4 regions of the Brevibacillus sp. HD3.3A genome follow, and region 1 is predicted to be linked to each of the others. Evidence: riboswitches for the same ligand, from Rfam matches in the RefSeq annotation. Region 1 holds a riboswitch; each other region holds the start of a gene.

Region 1 (3,512 bases):
GGACATTCACGCCATCCGTCACCTTGTTCAGATTCTCCTGGTATTCCTGCACAGAGCTGAGCGATTCGTTGATCTGATCCAAAATGCGTTGCAGCGATTCTTTGGAAGCGATCGCCTGCTGCTTCTGTTCTTCGCTTTCCTGTTGCAGTCTGTTGTTGAATATCGCGTGCATCATGCTTGTTGCCGATACGAAGCAGAAGGTAAGCAGGTAGTACATCAAATGAACCGGATTGGAGGTATAAAAAATCGCTTCGCCATTTGTCAGGAAGTAGTACGTGACGATCCCGAGCGCTGCCACGATCGTCAAAATGTTGATCAGCCTGTCCTGATAAATCCCCATGACGGCTACGAAGAACATGATGGTCATAATATTGACCAGCCAAGGATCAAGCCCGGTAATTATGAACATGAAGATGCCGATTACCGCGAAGTTGAAAAACTTCATGAATGGAGCCATTTTGTCGCGCCACGCCGGACGATTGGACAAATACGCGAACGGCGCCAGCACTCCGTACAAAATACCGAGCACAGTCAAGACGAAGGAAATCGGCACTCCCATGATGAGATTCACGATTTGCACCACGGTAATGATGCTTGCAAAAACAATGACGACCCAATTATTTCTTCTTTGTAAAAGTTCCATGTCAGCTAACCTCAACTTTTATTTGTTTGCAAAGCGTTTGATACCAGGAAAACGCGGGATGGTCCTTGCTCGTATAGGCTTCCTGCAGGTGAAAAATGGTCGGGATGGCGTTCGCCCCTTTGTAATAGACCATATCCTTCACTTGTGTCGCTTTGACGTTGTATTTTGTATTAATCAACTGAAAAAAAGCCGGGTCTGCTAAACCGACTGCATGCGTATAACCGTGTTTTTCAGCATAATCGATCATGAGGGCAACGCCCCAACGTCCCAGTTTTCCACGGTATTTCGGCAAGACAGCGAAACTGTCTACTTCCACCACTTTCATATCGGCGCTCAACACGTCCTGAAACAAATCGCGGAGAAAAGCAGAAGATTTTTCATGTGGCGTAAATTCAAAAGTACCGCCTGCTTCGTCATCTTCTGACAATAGCAAATAAGCATCGGAACCATTTTTGACGTATTCCATTTCAAAGCCCATGGAGGTCCAAACGCTCTCCTTGATTTGGTGAAAACTCGCCAAAGACTCTACTGAATCAACCAGTTTGTACATAATACTCCACTCCATTTTTATCTCTCTTTTGTTTTTTCATGTACAAGTTTACTGTTGATAGATGGACTGGCGCCTCCTTTCTATGAGATTGCACACAAAACGGCCATGACCGTTTTGTTGACCGCAAGCGGCCACATCCAATTTCCTGAAAAACGTCGAGACGTTTTTCACACAAAAAAGGCCATTCCACACACGGGAACAGCCTTCAGTCACCATCATCGCACAATTACGCACATGATGTATGGCAACCCGGCTGTCATGGTCGAAGACTTTAGACCCGTGGTTTTGCGTCGCCACCTTTCGATGACTTTGCCTTTGTCATTCAGTTTGCGAAAAATGTATAGTCATGTCGAATCATGCAAAATATAATCCAAAAGAAACAGTCTTGTCAAGTTTTGGTAGGGTAAAAATAACCAATTCTTTATAAAAATAGTCAGAATTAAGGTAACGGTAAGAGTAGCGTAACAAAATTTTACCATCCATCCGATAAAGATAGAGAGAAGAGGAGGGATGAGAGGATGGCAGAGACGAAAACAATCGAATTTCACTTTTCAGGGGGAGAAGTGATCCGCATTGAGACGACAGAACCGGAAGAGATCATCCAGATGGTCGCCAACCAGAAAGATGGATGGCTCCAGTACGACGACATCGTCATCAATGTGCGAAACGTTTCTTATATTAAAGTGAAAGAAATCGCTTAACAGCATGTGTGAAAAAAGCTCTCGAATGCCGAGGGCTTTTTTTGTTGCATGTTTGGCGGGAGAGGCATTATAGTGAGTATAAGACTAACGACTAAAGAGGACGATATGGACGACATTTACAAAGAGTTGCAAAAGCTCGGTTTTTCCCAATACGAGTGCAAGGCTTACATTGGCTTGTTGAAGCATTCTCCGATTACCGGATACGAAATCAGCAAGCGCTCCGGCGTACCGCGCTCGATGATTTACGAGGTCATAGGCAAGCTGCTGGAAAAAGGGGCGGTCTATACGGTGCCTTCAGAGCCTGTGACTTACGCGCCGCTTGCGGCCAGAGAGTTGATTCGCAGATTGCGTGGACAGTTCGAGCAGTCCTTCGACTATTTGGAAAAAAGCTTGTCCGCTTTGGAGTCTGAGCAAGAAGTCGATGTGATTCGCCGGATCAGCGGCGACGAACTGGTGCTGACGGAGATGCGGCAAATGATCAAGCAGGCGACAGGAGAAGTATGGCTGTCGATCTGGGAGCCGCAGGTGCCGGCTATCCAGGAAAGTGTAGATGCGTGCACAGAGGCAGGCATTTCTGTTTTTACCGTGCTGTTTGGGCAAGCACAGACGCGGGTGGGAACGACGTATCACCATGACTACATGGCGCCAGATGTCGCAGAAGAGCGCATGGGCGGGCATCTCACGATCGTGGCGCGAGATTTGGAGGAAGTCCTGATCGCCAATTTTGCGCCAAATACGGCTGCCTGGGCCGTCAAAACGAAGGACCCGGCTCTCGTTTTGGTGGCTGTCGAGTACATTCGCCACGACATTATGTTTGCAGAAGTGACAAAGGTGCTGGGACCGGAAAAAGTCGAGACGCTTTGGCGAAACAAACCGGATCTTTACCAGGTGGTTACGGGAAAAAGCTTTCTTAACCAGCAGTGAAAAAGAGAGAGAGGGAGAACAGTGGGGCGAGAGCAACTGCACGTAGAAACGTTGTCGAACGCAAGAGATCAGGGAAGCTTCATGCAGGGGGTCAAAGATTGCATTCCGACCTTGCTCGGTTATTTGAGCATCGGATTTGCGGCAGGTGTCCTGGAAAAGACGGCTGGGCTGAGCATCATGGAAATTGCTTTGATGAGCATTTTGCTGTACGCAGGCTCTGCACAGTTCATCGCGGCAGGCATGATCGCGGCGGGCAGCTCGGCTACAGGAATTATCATTACGATTTTGTTTGTGAATTTGCGCCATATTTTGCTGAGTGCGGCTCTCTCTCCTTATTTTCGCCATCTGTCAGCGTTCAAGAACATGCTGGTAGGCTCGCTGTTGACGGACGAAACTTTCGGGGTTGCCATTAACGAAGCGGCGAAGAAAAAACAGATCGACGAAAAATGGATGCACGGTTTGAATGTGACGGCTTATTTGAACTGGATCGTCGCCAACCTGGCAGGCGCCTATTTTGGGCAATGGATTGCCAATCCGGAAGGGCTGGGGCTTGATTTCGCCTTGCCAGCCATGTTCATCGGGCTTTTGGTTCTGGCGATGATGAGCCGCTTGCAGATCAGGCGGGACGTTCTCGTGGCTGTGTGCGCCGTCGTGATCGCAGTCGGGGTATCAGTCGTGTATCCGGGCAACCTTG
Region 2 (3,512 bases), 570 kb from region 1:
TGATACGGCAAACAGGCGGTTTGGCTGTAGGAGCAACGTTTACCAGATCCAGTTCGGCTTCCTGGGCAATGCGCAACGCTTCCCTAAAAGGTACGACTCCCAATTGGCTCCCGTCAGCACCGATCAAACGGACTTCACGGGCACGGATCGCTTCGTTGATTAACATTTGATCCTTGCTAATACTTGCCACCTCCGTCAATTTCGAGAAGGAACAAAAATGTGCGAACGCATCTGCGCCCGCACATATCTCACCTAAGCAATTTCATCAGATCCAAGGATCTTTGCATAAGAGTTACCTGTCAACAGTCGTGGAAGACGTCGACGCAGGTGAGAAGCTGGGCGCCTCTGCTTGTTCTCGAAGTATGAAGTGTTTATACACTCAATTCATGATACAGGTTAGAGTTGTCTTTGTCAAGGCTTATCACACACTATCCTCCAATGTGCGACATTTCCACCTTGGGACGTTTTACGAGGCCAGGCGTCTCATCCAGCCGCTCTTCTGAATATCGTTCATCGCGCTTGGTCCAGATCGTCTGAATCTGCGCTCTGATCTCATCGTCGCTCGCTCCGTTTCGCAGCGGCTCGCGCAAGTCTTCTCCCGCAGAAGCGAACAAGCAGTTGTACATTTTGCCCTCTGCGGACAGCCTGGCGCGGGTACAGGTGGAGCAAAAAGCTTGCGTCACAGAAGAAATCAGCCCGATCTCCTGATCCCCGTCCTCGTAGCGATAGCGCGAAGCGACCTCCCCGAAGTAATTTGCCTCGATCGGAACAAGCGGCATCTCCTGGTGAATCATGCGGACGATTTCGCTGGACGGCACGACCTGATCCAGCTTCCAGCCATTGGAGTTTCCGACATCCATAAATTCAATGAAGCGCAAAGTATGCCCCTGCTCGCGGAAGTATTTGGCCATCGGCAAAATATCTTGGTCATTCACTCCCCGCTGCACGACCATGTTGATTTTCACGCCAAGACCTGCTTCAGCCGCCGCCCGTATGCCGTCCAGCACAGCTTCTACCGGATAGCCCCTGCCGTTCAATGTGCCGAACCGCTCGTTGTCCAGACTGTCGAGACTGACTGTCACGCGGTCAAGTCCTGCTTCCTTCAGAGCCTGCGCGTGGCGGACGAGCAACGAACCGTTGGTGGTCATAGCGATGTCGTGAATACCTGCTACTTTTTTTATCATTTCAATTAACACAGGCAAGCCTCTGCGCATGAGCGGCTCTCCGCCTGTAATTCTGATTTTCTGGACGCCAAGCGAGGCGAAAATGTCGGTCAGTCGAACAATCTCTTCAAATGAAAGCAGCTTGTGCTGCGGCAAAAACTCAAAGTCCGGTCCAAAAATTTCCGCAGGCATGCAGTATCTGCAACGAAAATTGCATTTGTCTGTCACGGAAATACGCAAATCGCGGAGAGGGCGATTTCGTGTATCAACGAGTGGCGACTGCTCTGGCATTGGCTGTCACTCTCCTTTTTCCTAGCGTATCATATCCACGATCGGGCGTAATAGCTTTCCTGCACTTTCGCCTGGTTGTTCCTATGCAAAACCATAATATTTTGCTTGAAAGTGTAAATAGCTCATTTTTGCTATTCCCTTTTTGAATTAATATAAGCTAATATGACTATATATTGTGAAATTGTATAACTGAAAGTGGAAGCGATGATCAGCGATTTGTATGTGGGCACTTGAATGGCTGGGAGTGAGTAGTGCAACCGACCCTATTATTGCTGTAGGGTCGGTTTATTTTATCCCAGAACATTTGTCGTGTCCACTATCGCCAATTCACTCACCAAAGCACCATTGACGTATGCTCTCTTCCCCCGTTTTGAAGCGAACGACTAAAAAAGAGAAAAGCAAAGAATCCGGAGGTCTGCATGCAATTTTTTACGAAGAAAACAAAGCCATGGACAGAGTACGTAAAATCCTCTCACACGACTGACATCGATCAAGTAGGAGAACGAGTAAAGGAGCGCTTGTCCTTTTTAGGGGTGGATCAAGACACGCTCGCCCATGTCAAAAATGCTGCCGAAACGCTTTCGCCCTTTAAAGCGAAGATTGTCGACCAATTTTACGGCGCAATCACGGCTGTTGATCAATTGCAAAAACTGATTCTCGACCACTCAACACTAGGAAAATTGAAACACACATTGGAGTTGTATCTTGAACAGTTTCTGCAGGCGAATGTGGATTACGAATACGTGAAGACGAGAATTGTGATTGGACAAGTTCACAGCCGCATTCATCTGACAGCCGATCATTTTATCTCCGCTCATCATATGTTGATTCAGATCATGACATCGATCTTGATGGAAAAATGGAGCCATCAGCCGCATCAAATGATGCAAATGGTCACATCCGTCCAAAAACTGGCAGCGTTCGATCAGCAACTGATCGTGGAAGTATATATGGAAGAGACGTTCAAATCATTTTTGTTCGGCATCTCCGACATGTTGAATCATATGACACAGCTCGATACGACCAAACAGCTCATCTCGGGCATGGACGAACAAATTGAGGAAAGCCACAGCGTGACAGCAGCTACGGAAGAAATGAGCGCTTCCATTCAGGAAGTGGCCAACCACGCTATCAAGGTGGCGGAAGGAACGGACGATGCCGTCCACTCCGCAGAACAGAGCAGGCAGATCATCAATGCCGCGCTGGGAGACATCCGGCAAGTCGGGCGCGTCTTCGAAGAGGTCATGGGCCGCGTCAACAAGCTCGATCAGGAGATTCACCAGACCCAGGATGTCGTGCATATTATTCGGGAAATCGCCGAGCAAACGAATCTGCTCGCCCTCAACGCCAGTATCGAGGCTGCGCGGGCAGGCGACCAGGGGCGCGGCTTCGCCGTTGTCGCCTCAGAAGTTCGCAAATTGGCCGAGCATACAAAAGAACAAATCAGCCAAATTACAACCAATATGGCATCGTTGCAGCATGTCTCCAATCAGGTGACCCAGCAAATGGACGATACAGGCAAACTGGTTGAGCGCTGTGTGAGTGAGGCCCAATACGCTGACGTCGCCTTGAACAAAATTGTGACCGCGATGCAGGAAATCAGCCAATCGACCTCGCAAATTGCCGCCATGACCGAGGAGCAGGCTTCTTCCGTAACGGACATTGCCCGCCGCAACTCCACGATTTTTGACTTGAGCGCGCATTCGCAGGAAATCGCCAAGGATACGGCCCAGCTGATTTTGGAATTGAGCCGAAAAATGGACGATTACCGCAAAACGTTCTTTACGATCAACGTCAAGCTCAGCTCGAAAGACATCGTCCGCGTGGCAAAAACCGACCATCTTCTGTGGAAATGGAAAATTTACAACATGTTTTTGGGCTTGGAGCACTTGAACGCAAGCGAAATGGGCTCCCACCACACATGCCGTCTCGGGAACTGGTACTATGGCGAGTTGTCTGCCCAAGTGCGAAACAATCCGATCTTCAAAAAGCTTGAGGAGCCGCACCGGATGGTTCATGCTTACGCCAAGCAAGCCGTCGAGCAGTACCAGGCTCAAG
Region 3 (3,512 bases), 1.5 Mb from region 1:
GTTCAAGATCGAGAGCGAAGCCATGCCCTGGGAGTTGGGCGGTACGTTGTAAGCCTTGTAGCCGCGGTAGTCGACTGTAATCGGTTCTGCCCATGTGGAGGTGTGCTTTTCAAAGTCTTTCAAGGTGAGCAGCCCGCCGTTTTTCTGCATATCCGCTACGATTTTTTTGGCGACTTCGCCTTTGTAAAATCCGTCTGCTCCTTTTTTCGCAATGATTTGCAAAGTTTTGGCAAGGTCCTTTTGCTTGAGGATTTCGCCAGGCGCATACGGCTCTCCGTTCGGCTTCAGGAAGGTTTTGCGGAACCCTTCAAAGCGCTGGAGGTTTTTCAAATCGTTATCGTTCGGATCGATGGCGTATTTTGTCCAATAAACCTGGTTTGGTGAGACGGGATATCCATTTTCAGCGTATCCGATCGCCGGTTCAAGCAGCCTGTGCCACGGAAGCTTGCTGTTGCCCATGCTTTTGTGCGCGTAGTTGTACGCTTCCCACCAGCCAGAAACAACGCCTGGCACCGTATTGGCAGACTCGTAGCCGCGGGAAGGAATTTTTTCGTAGCCTTTGCCTTTGTAGTAGTCGATCGTTGCTTTTTCGCCAGCTCGTCCGCTGCCGTTCAGCGCTTTCAGTTCCTTGGTCTTGGCGTTGTAGATGAGCCAGAAGTTATCTCCGCCGATCGTTGTGTAATGCGGGTAGACGACGGCGAGAGTAGAAGCGGCGGTGATGGCGGCATCTACAGCGTTGCCGCCGTCTTCCAATGTTTTCAGGGCTGCTGCTGTAGCCAGATAGTGTGGTGTTGTTACCATTGCGTTTGGCGACATTGATGTTGGCCGATTAGCTGCTTGAACCGGAGACAGGGTTGCCAGGCCGATTGCAGTAGTCAATGCGACAGTAGAAAGTTTCTTCCAGAATGACATCGTATGAAGCCTCCTTGTATGTTTGATGAACGATTCCAACAATCCGACAGCTTTTCGCAGCCTCACCTCCTTAACTGAAAATGAATATTTTTACACATAAATACATAAATGGACAAAAATAGACAATTGTTGCGCAAAAAAAGACCAATGATATAGGATCATTGGTCTTGTCCTACACCAATACTTCGGTAGCTGGCTGGCATGCCCGCTTGTGCGGAGGTAGCCCCTCTAGCTTTGCGTCGCCGGATTTCCCCGGGTTTGCCGTTTCGATATCAATGGGTAACGCATCCAGTTGATAATAGAAAACTGATTCAATTGTTACAGGAAAATTTTCCTAATCATCCGTTTGTCAATAATATAGACTATTTGTCGATTGGGGTAAATAAGAAAAATTTTTTTAATCTAGAAAAAAAGGGAGGAACAGGGAGTTGTGCGTTTTTCCCGACATTCACACACCACTATTGGCCGAACTGCTTATGATGGTAAAAACGCACATTTGCCAAGGAGTGAATCAAGGCCATGATGCATCCCGATACGGAGCTTCGCTATATCAACGATGAAATCGGGTACGGTGTTTTTGCGACAAAATTGATCCCGAAAGGCACGATTGTCTGGGCACAGGATGACCTGGATCAGGTATTGGACCCGACATATGTGGAAAAACTGGACCCATTGAGAAAGCAGGATGTGCAGAAGTATTCCTTCAAAAATCAGTTTGGAAAATACATCTTGTGCTGGGATAAGGCCCGATTTGTGAACCACAGCTTCCATGCGACCTGCGTGGCGACGATGTACGACTTGGAGCTGGCTGCCAGAGACATTTTGCCGGGGGAAGAGCTGACCGATGATTACGGTACGCTGAATCTGGATGAACCGTTTGATTGCTTGCCGGAGCCGGGGACGAATCGATCGCGGGTGATGCCTGATGACTTGCTGCGCTATTACCGGCAGTGGGATGAGGTTGCAGCTGAAGCTTTCGCCCGGTTCAATCATGTTGAACAGCCGCTGCTCCACCTGGTTCGACCCAAGCATTTGAAAATTATTCGCGGCATAACCGAGCAGCGTCGCTCCCTCGACTCTATCATTTCGTTGTACTGCCAGCCGCAATCCCAATGGCAAAAAGAGCAGGAATGGTAGAGACAGCGGGCCGGACAACGGCCCGATTTTGTTGAACTCTGGGAAGAGAATCAGTATTATGGAATGTAAAGGTGAAGTGAAAGGTTGATTTCATTGGAAAACAAGGTAGCGTCATCCAATTTTATCCGCAATATCGTGATTGACGACTTGCAAGAAGGCAAGGTCAAGGAAGTCATTACCCGCTTTCCGCCGGAACCGAACGGGTATCTTCATATTGGACATGCAAAAGCCATCTGCCTCAACTTTGAGCTGGCAAGCGAGTTCAAAGGAAAGGCCCACCTCCGTTTTGACGATACCAATCCGGTGAAAGAAGACACAGAGTACGTGGAAGCAATCAAAACAGATGTACAGTGGCTCGGCTTTGAATGGGACGGGCTGTTTTTTGCATCGGATTACTTTGAAGAAATGTACAAGCGTGCGGTGTTGTTGATCCAAAAGGGCAAAGCCTACGTGGATGATTTGCCTGCCGAAGAAATGCGCAAGCTGCGCGGAACTTTGACAGAACCAGGGGTAGACAGCCCGTTCCGCAACCGCTCTGTGGAGGAAAACCTCGACCTGTTTGCTCGCATGCGCAATGGCGAGTTCAAGGACGGGGAAAAAGTGTTGCGTGCGAAAATCGATATGAGCTCTCCGAACATCAACATGCGCGATCCGGTGATTTATCGTATTTCTCATGCGACCCATCACAACACAGGCGACAAATGGTGCATCTACCCGATGTACGACTACGCCCATCCGCTGGAAGATGCGATTGAAGGCGTTACCCACTCGCTCTGTTCACTTGAATTTGAAGACCATCGTCCACTGTACGATTGGGTCATCAGCGAGTGCGAGATGGAAAATACTCCGCGCCAGTACGAGTTTGCCCGTTTGAACCTGACCAACACCGTCATGAGCAAACGCAAGCTGAAACAGCTCGTGGACGAGAAAGTGGTAGATGGCTGGGACGATCCGCGCATGCCGACCATTGCCGGCTTCCGTCGCCGCGGTTTTACCCCTGAAGCGATTCGCACGTTTGCCCGCGAGATCGGGGTAGCGCGCAGCAACAGCACGGTAGACGCGAAAATGCTGGAGCATTTCATTCGCGAAGACTTGAAGCTCAAGGCGCCGCGCACCATGGCTGTCTTGAATCCGCTCAAAGTCGTCATTACGAACTACCCGGAAGGCCAGGTAGAAATGCTCGAAGCCGAGATCAACCCGGAGAACCCGGAGATGGGCAATCGCCAAATTCCGTTCTCCCGCGAAATCTACATCGAGCAGGACGATTTCATGGAAAACCCGCCGAGCAAGTATTTCCGCCTGTTCCCGGGAAATGAGGTTCGCCTGAAGCACGCGTACTTCATCAAATGCAACGATGTGGTGAAAGACGCCGACGGAAACGTCATCGAGCTGCACTGCACCTACGATCCTGAAACCAAGAGCGGCAGCGGCTTTACTGGCCGCAAGGTAAAAGGAACAATCCA
Region 4 (3,512 bases), 1.4 Mb from region 1:
TGTTATGCATTTGCTTACTTTTCCCCGGACAGCCGAGAGGAGTATGCTAAATTTGTTCGAGTACCTCGCTCTTGTATCTCTTTATCCCAACTATCGCCCTGTTATTGCGATGTCAGTTGTAGCCATCATTACTGCGAATCTAGGTCAATATCTGAATGTTTATGCAGATGCAAATAATGTTCCGCTCGTCGTGGTTGCCATCATCACGATCTATGTCGCAAAGCTTAACGAGAACGTGTATTTGCAAGCGGAAAGCCGGCATAAGGAAACGCTGTTTGCTAAACAGCAAATCGAGCAAATTTTTGGTAAGGTGTTACATTCGGTGGAGACGCTTAAACAATTCAGCTTGTCGCTAAAAGATAATGTCCTTTTTACGGAACGCGTCTCTCGGGAAGTATTGACGTCTTTTTCCGAGGTGGCTAAAGGCGTGCAACTGCAGGCAGCAAGTGTCGGCGATATCTCCAACTCCGTACAAGATTCAAATCATGGAGTTCAGCGAGTAGCCGCCAGTTCGCAGCGCATGAAAGATTTAACATTAGCGACTGTGAAGGTAACGGAAGAAGGAAATGAACAGGTGTCGACGCTAACGAAACAAATGGCTCATATCAGTACGATCATCGATAAAACCGTGACGTTGATGAACGAGCTTCATGAACGAAATCAGCAAATCGGTTCTGTTCTTTCCAAGATTAGCGAGATCTCCAACCAAACCAACCTGCTGGCCTTGAATGCTGCCATCGAAGCAGCGCGTGCGGGAGAGCACGGGCGGGGTTTTGCCGTGGTTTCTGATGAAGTGAGGAAGCTGGCTGTCCATTCACAGCAATCGACGGAAGAAATAGCAGGCATATTGGTGGATATCCAAAATAAAACAAGCGACCTTGCCAAGCAAATCATTACCGGACAAGCCGCTGTTGTAGACAGTCAAAACGCTGCGCAGCACACAGAATCCATATTAAAACAAATTACAAATAACGCGAATAGCGTTGTGATTCAAGCGGGCGAGGTTGAGACGCTCATTCATGCGTTGGAGAATGGTTCGCTGCGGATTGTGGATGAAATCACCCAGATTTATAGCGTAACGGAACAATCCAGTGCGTCTGTAGAGCAAGTATTGGCGAGTGTAGACGAACAAACAGAACGGATTGAACAAATTGTGGCAAGCTTTAGAGAGTTGGAGCTGCTTACCGATACGTTAAGCAGCTTGGCTGTGGAGTCTGGGAAGTAGCTATGATCTGATAGCATCCCCTTTAAGTAGACATGGCGTGAAAAGCGCACAATGGTTTACTTGGAGGGGCTTTTTTGTAATTTTATGCAAGAAAAGTAGTTTAGCTATCAAACAAATCGGGTAAAGATTTCGTGTGGAAAAAAATCCAAGGCATTATTTGAAAGTTAACCCACATTTTTACTTTCGTGTGCTATAGTAAATTTATAAACAAAATACGACAAAAAATGACAAAGGCAAACCTGTTGAAAGGCAGGGACGCAAAGCCACGGGTCTAAGGCAAGCAGATTGCATTTCTCTGCTGCTACGATAGCCGGGTTGCCATGCCGAACGCAAAAAGGCTGTCCGGGTGGCAGTCTTTTTTGTTGTGAAAAAAAGGATAGGAGGTACACCGTGTGATGGAATCAAGTCTAAAGAAAAAGTTAATTGTCGTTATGTGCCTGCTTTTGATCATCAGCTTGGGCACGGTATGCGGGGCCAGCTACTACAGCTCTTCGCAATTGCTATCATCGAGCCTGGACAAAGAAGCGGAACTGACAGCCAGCAATCTATCCATCCGTATCGACAGCTTCTTCCAGGAAAAAATCGGAATCGTGGAAACAGTCGGGGAGATGATGTCCTCAGACAACAATTTCGAGCATGACTTGAGGCTGATTCAGGAAGCGCAAAAGAAAAACCCTGAGTTTGAAACGTTTTTCTTTTCCTATGACTTGAGCGGCAAAAAGGTCATCAACTTCAAAGGAGAGGAAACCAATCCTTCCGACCGTCCGCATTTTCAGGAAGCAGGAAAAGGCGAAGGGAAAATCATCGTATCCGAGCCGGTTGTTTCCCAACGGACAGGCAATAACATTGTGACGGTCATTTTGCCATTGATGAAAGACAACCGCCAATACGGCTATGTCGGCTCTACTATCCCAATCAATGAGATTCAAAAAACGGTTTCCGAAGAGAAATTCGGGCACAGCGGCTATGCTTTTCTCGTCAGCAAAAAAGGAACGTATATCTGGCATCCGAATAGCGAGTTTATTTTGAAGCAATCCGTGCTGGAAAGCGACATTCCTGAGCTGAAAACGGCATTTGAAGCGACGCAGCAAGGCGGGCATGGAATTATTCAATACCAGCAGGAGCAAACGGCGCAGTTCTCCTCGTACGCATCGACGAAACTGAACTGGGGCGTATTCATCACGGCTCCGGTCAAAGATTTGCACGCTCCGGTAAATGAGCTGTCGATCAAGCTGCTTGCGATTTCACTGGTTGTGTTGGCGCTCGGGATCATTTTCGTATACTGGCTGTCTGTTCGCCTGGTGAAACCGATTCAGCGTCTGAACCAAGTGGTCAATGTGGTGGCGCAAGGGAATCTCACGCAGACCGTTACGGTAGACGGCAAGGATGAGCTTGCGGTGCTTTCCCGTGACTTCAACCAGACTGTTGCGCACTTGAAAGGTCTGATTGAGGGGGTATCGCAATCTTCCGAGCAGGTGCTGCGCTTTACTCAGGAAGTATCGGCAGGCATTGAGCATGCGACGGAAAACGTCAATCGCATCGGGCAATCGATCAATCAAATTGCAGGCGGAGCGGAAGCGCAGGCGACCAGCTCCAAAGATGTCGCGCTGTCCATGAATGATATGGCAGCAGGGATCGTGAAAATCGCCGAGACATCTGCGCATGTTTCCGAGGCGGCGCGCGAGGCTTCGGAACAGGCTGAGCAAGGAACGACTGTCGTGGAGCAGGCGGTGCGGCAAATGGGCAGCATCGGCGAAGGAACAACCAAAGCAACTGAGGCCATCGAACGTTTGAACAGCCGCTCCAAGGAAATCGAAGGGATTCTCGATACGATCAGCCAGTTGACGTCGCAAATCAACCTGCTCGCTCTCAATGCGTCGATTGAGGCTGCGCGGGCTGGCGAGCATGGACGAGGCTTTGCCGTCGTGGCCGGAGAAGTGAAAAATCTCGCTCACCAATCCGAGGAATCGGCTGCGAAAATAGCGACACTGATTCACGAAATCCAACAGGATACCCGTCATGCCGTCGAAGTGATGAACACAGGCAACCGCGAAGCGCACGAAGGAATCACGATGATTGAAGAAGTCCGGGAAATTTTTGCGCATATTTTGGAGTCTTCCCGCAATGTTGCTGCCCATATTTTGGAGGTGTCAGCAGCATCGGAAGAAATGTCCGCAGGCTCCGAGCAGGTGAGCGCCTCGGTGGATGAAATGCATCACATCGCGAAGCTCGCTACTTCTGATGCCCAAAAGGTTGTGGAGGCAACAGCCGAGCAGCTTCAGGCCAT

The links. Region 1 has a riboswitch for cyclic di-GMP ahead of HP435_RS05605 (GNAT family N-acetyltransferase). Riboswitches for the same ligand answer to the same signal wherever they lie in the genome.
Region 2: another riboswitch for cyclic di-GMP. It lies ahead of HP435_RS08130 (methyl-accepting chemotaxis protein); the one in region 1 lies ahead of HP435_RS05605 (GNAT family N-acetyltransferase).
Region 3: another riboswitch for cyclic di-GMP. It lies ahead of ggt (gamma-glutamyltransferase); the one in region 1 lies ahead of HP435_RS05605 (GNAT family N-acetyltransferase).
Region 4: another riboswitch for cyclic di-GMP. It lies ahead of HP435_RS27260 (methyl-accepting chemotaxis protein); the one in region 1 lies ahead of HP435_RS05605 (GNAT family N-acetyltransferase).

What each region holds. Positions count from the first base shown of each region.
Region 1 covers NZ_CP085874.1:1,094,347-1,097,858, forward strand. The annotation lists gene HP435_RS05600 (methyl-accepting chemotaxis protein) at 1-643, opposite strand, end outside; gene HP435_RS05605 (GNAT family N-acetyltransferase) at 645-1,109, opposite strand; cyclic di-GMP riboswitch class I at 1,434-1,517, opposite strand; gene HP435_RS05610 (hypothetical protein) at 1,712-1,894, shown strand; gene HP435_RS05615 (TrmB family transcriptional regulator) at 2,000-2,818, shown strand; gene HP435_RS05620 (AzlC family ABC transporter permease) at 2,900-3,512, shown strand, end outside.
Region 2 covers NZ_CP085874.1:1,662,145-1,665,656, reverse strand. The annotation lists gene infC (translation initiation factor IF-3) at 1-166, opposite strand, end outside; gene moaA (GTP 3',8-cyclase MoaA) at 429-1,454, opposite strand; cyclic di-GMP riboswitch class II at 1,643-1,725, shown strand; gene HP435_RS08130 (methyl-accepting chemotaxis protein) at 1,874-3,512, shown strand, end outside.
Region 3 covers NZ_CP085874.1:5,752,987-5,756,498, reverse strand. The annotation lists gene ggt (gamma-glutamyltransferase) at 1-912, opposite strand, end outside; cyclic di-GMP riboswitch class I at 1,097-1,185, opposite strand; gene HP435_RS26905 (SET domain-containing protein) at 1,432-2,049, shown strand; gene HP435_RS26900 (glutamine--tRNA ligase/YqeY domain fusion protein) at 2,134-3,512, shown strand, end outside.
Region 4 covers NZ_CP085874.1:5,829,673-5,833,184, reverse strand. The annotation lists gene HP435_RS27265 (methyl-accepting chemotaxis protein) at 1-1,225, shown strand, start outside; cyclic di-GMP riboswitch class I at 1,448-1,548, shown strand; gene HP435_RS27260 (methyl-accepting chemotaxis protein) at 1,621-3,512, shown strand, end outside.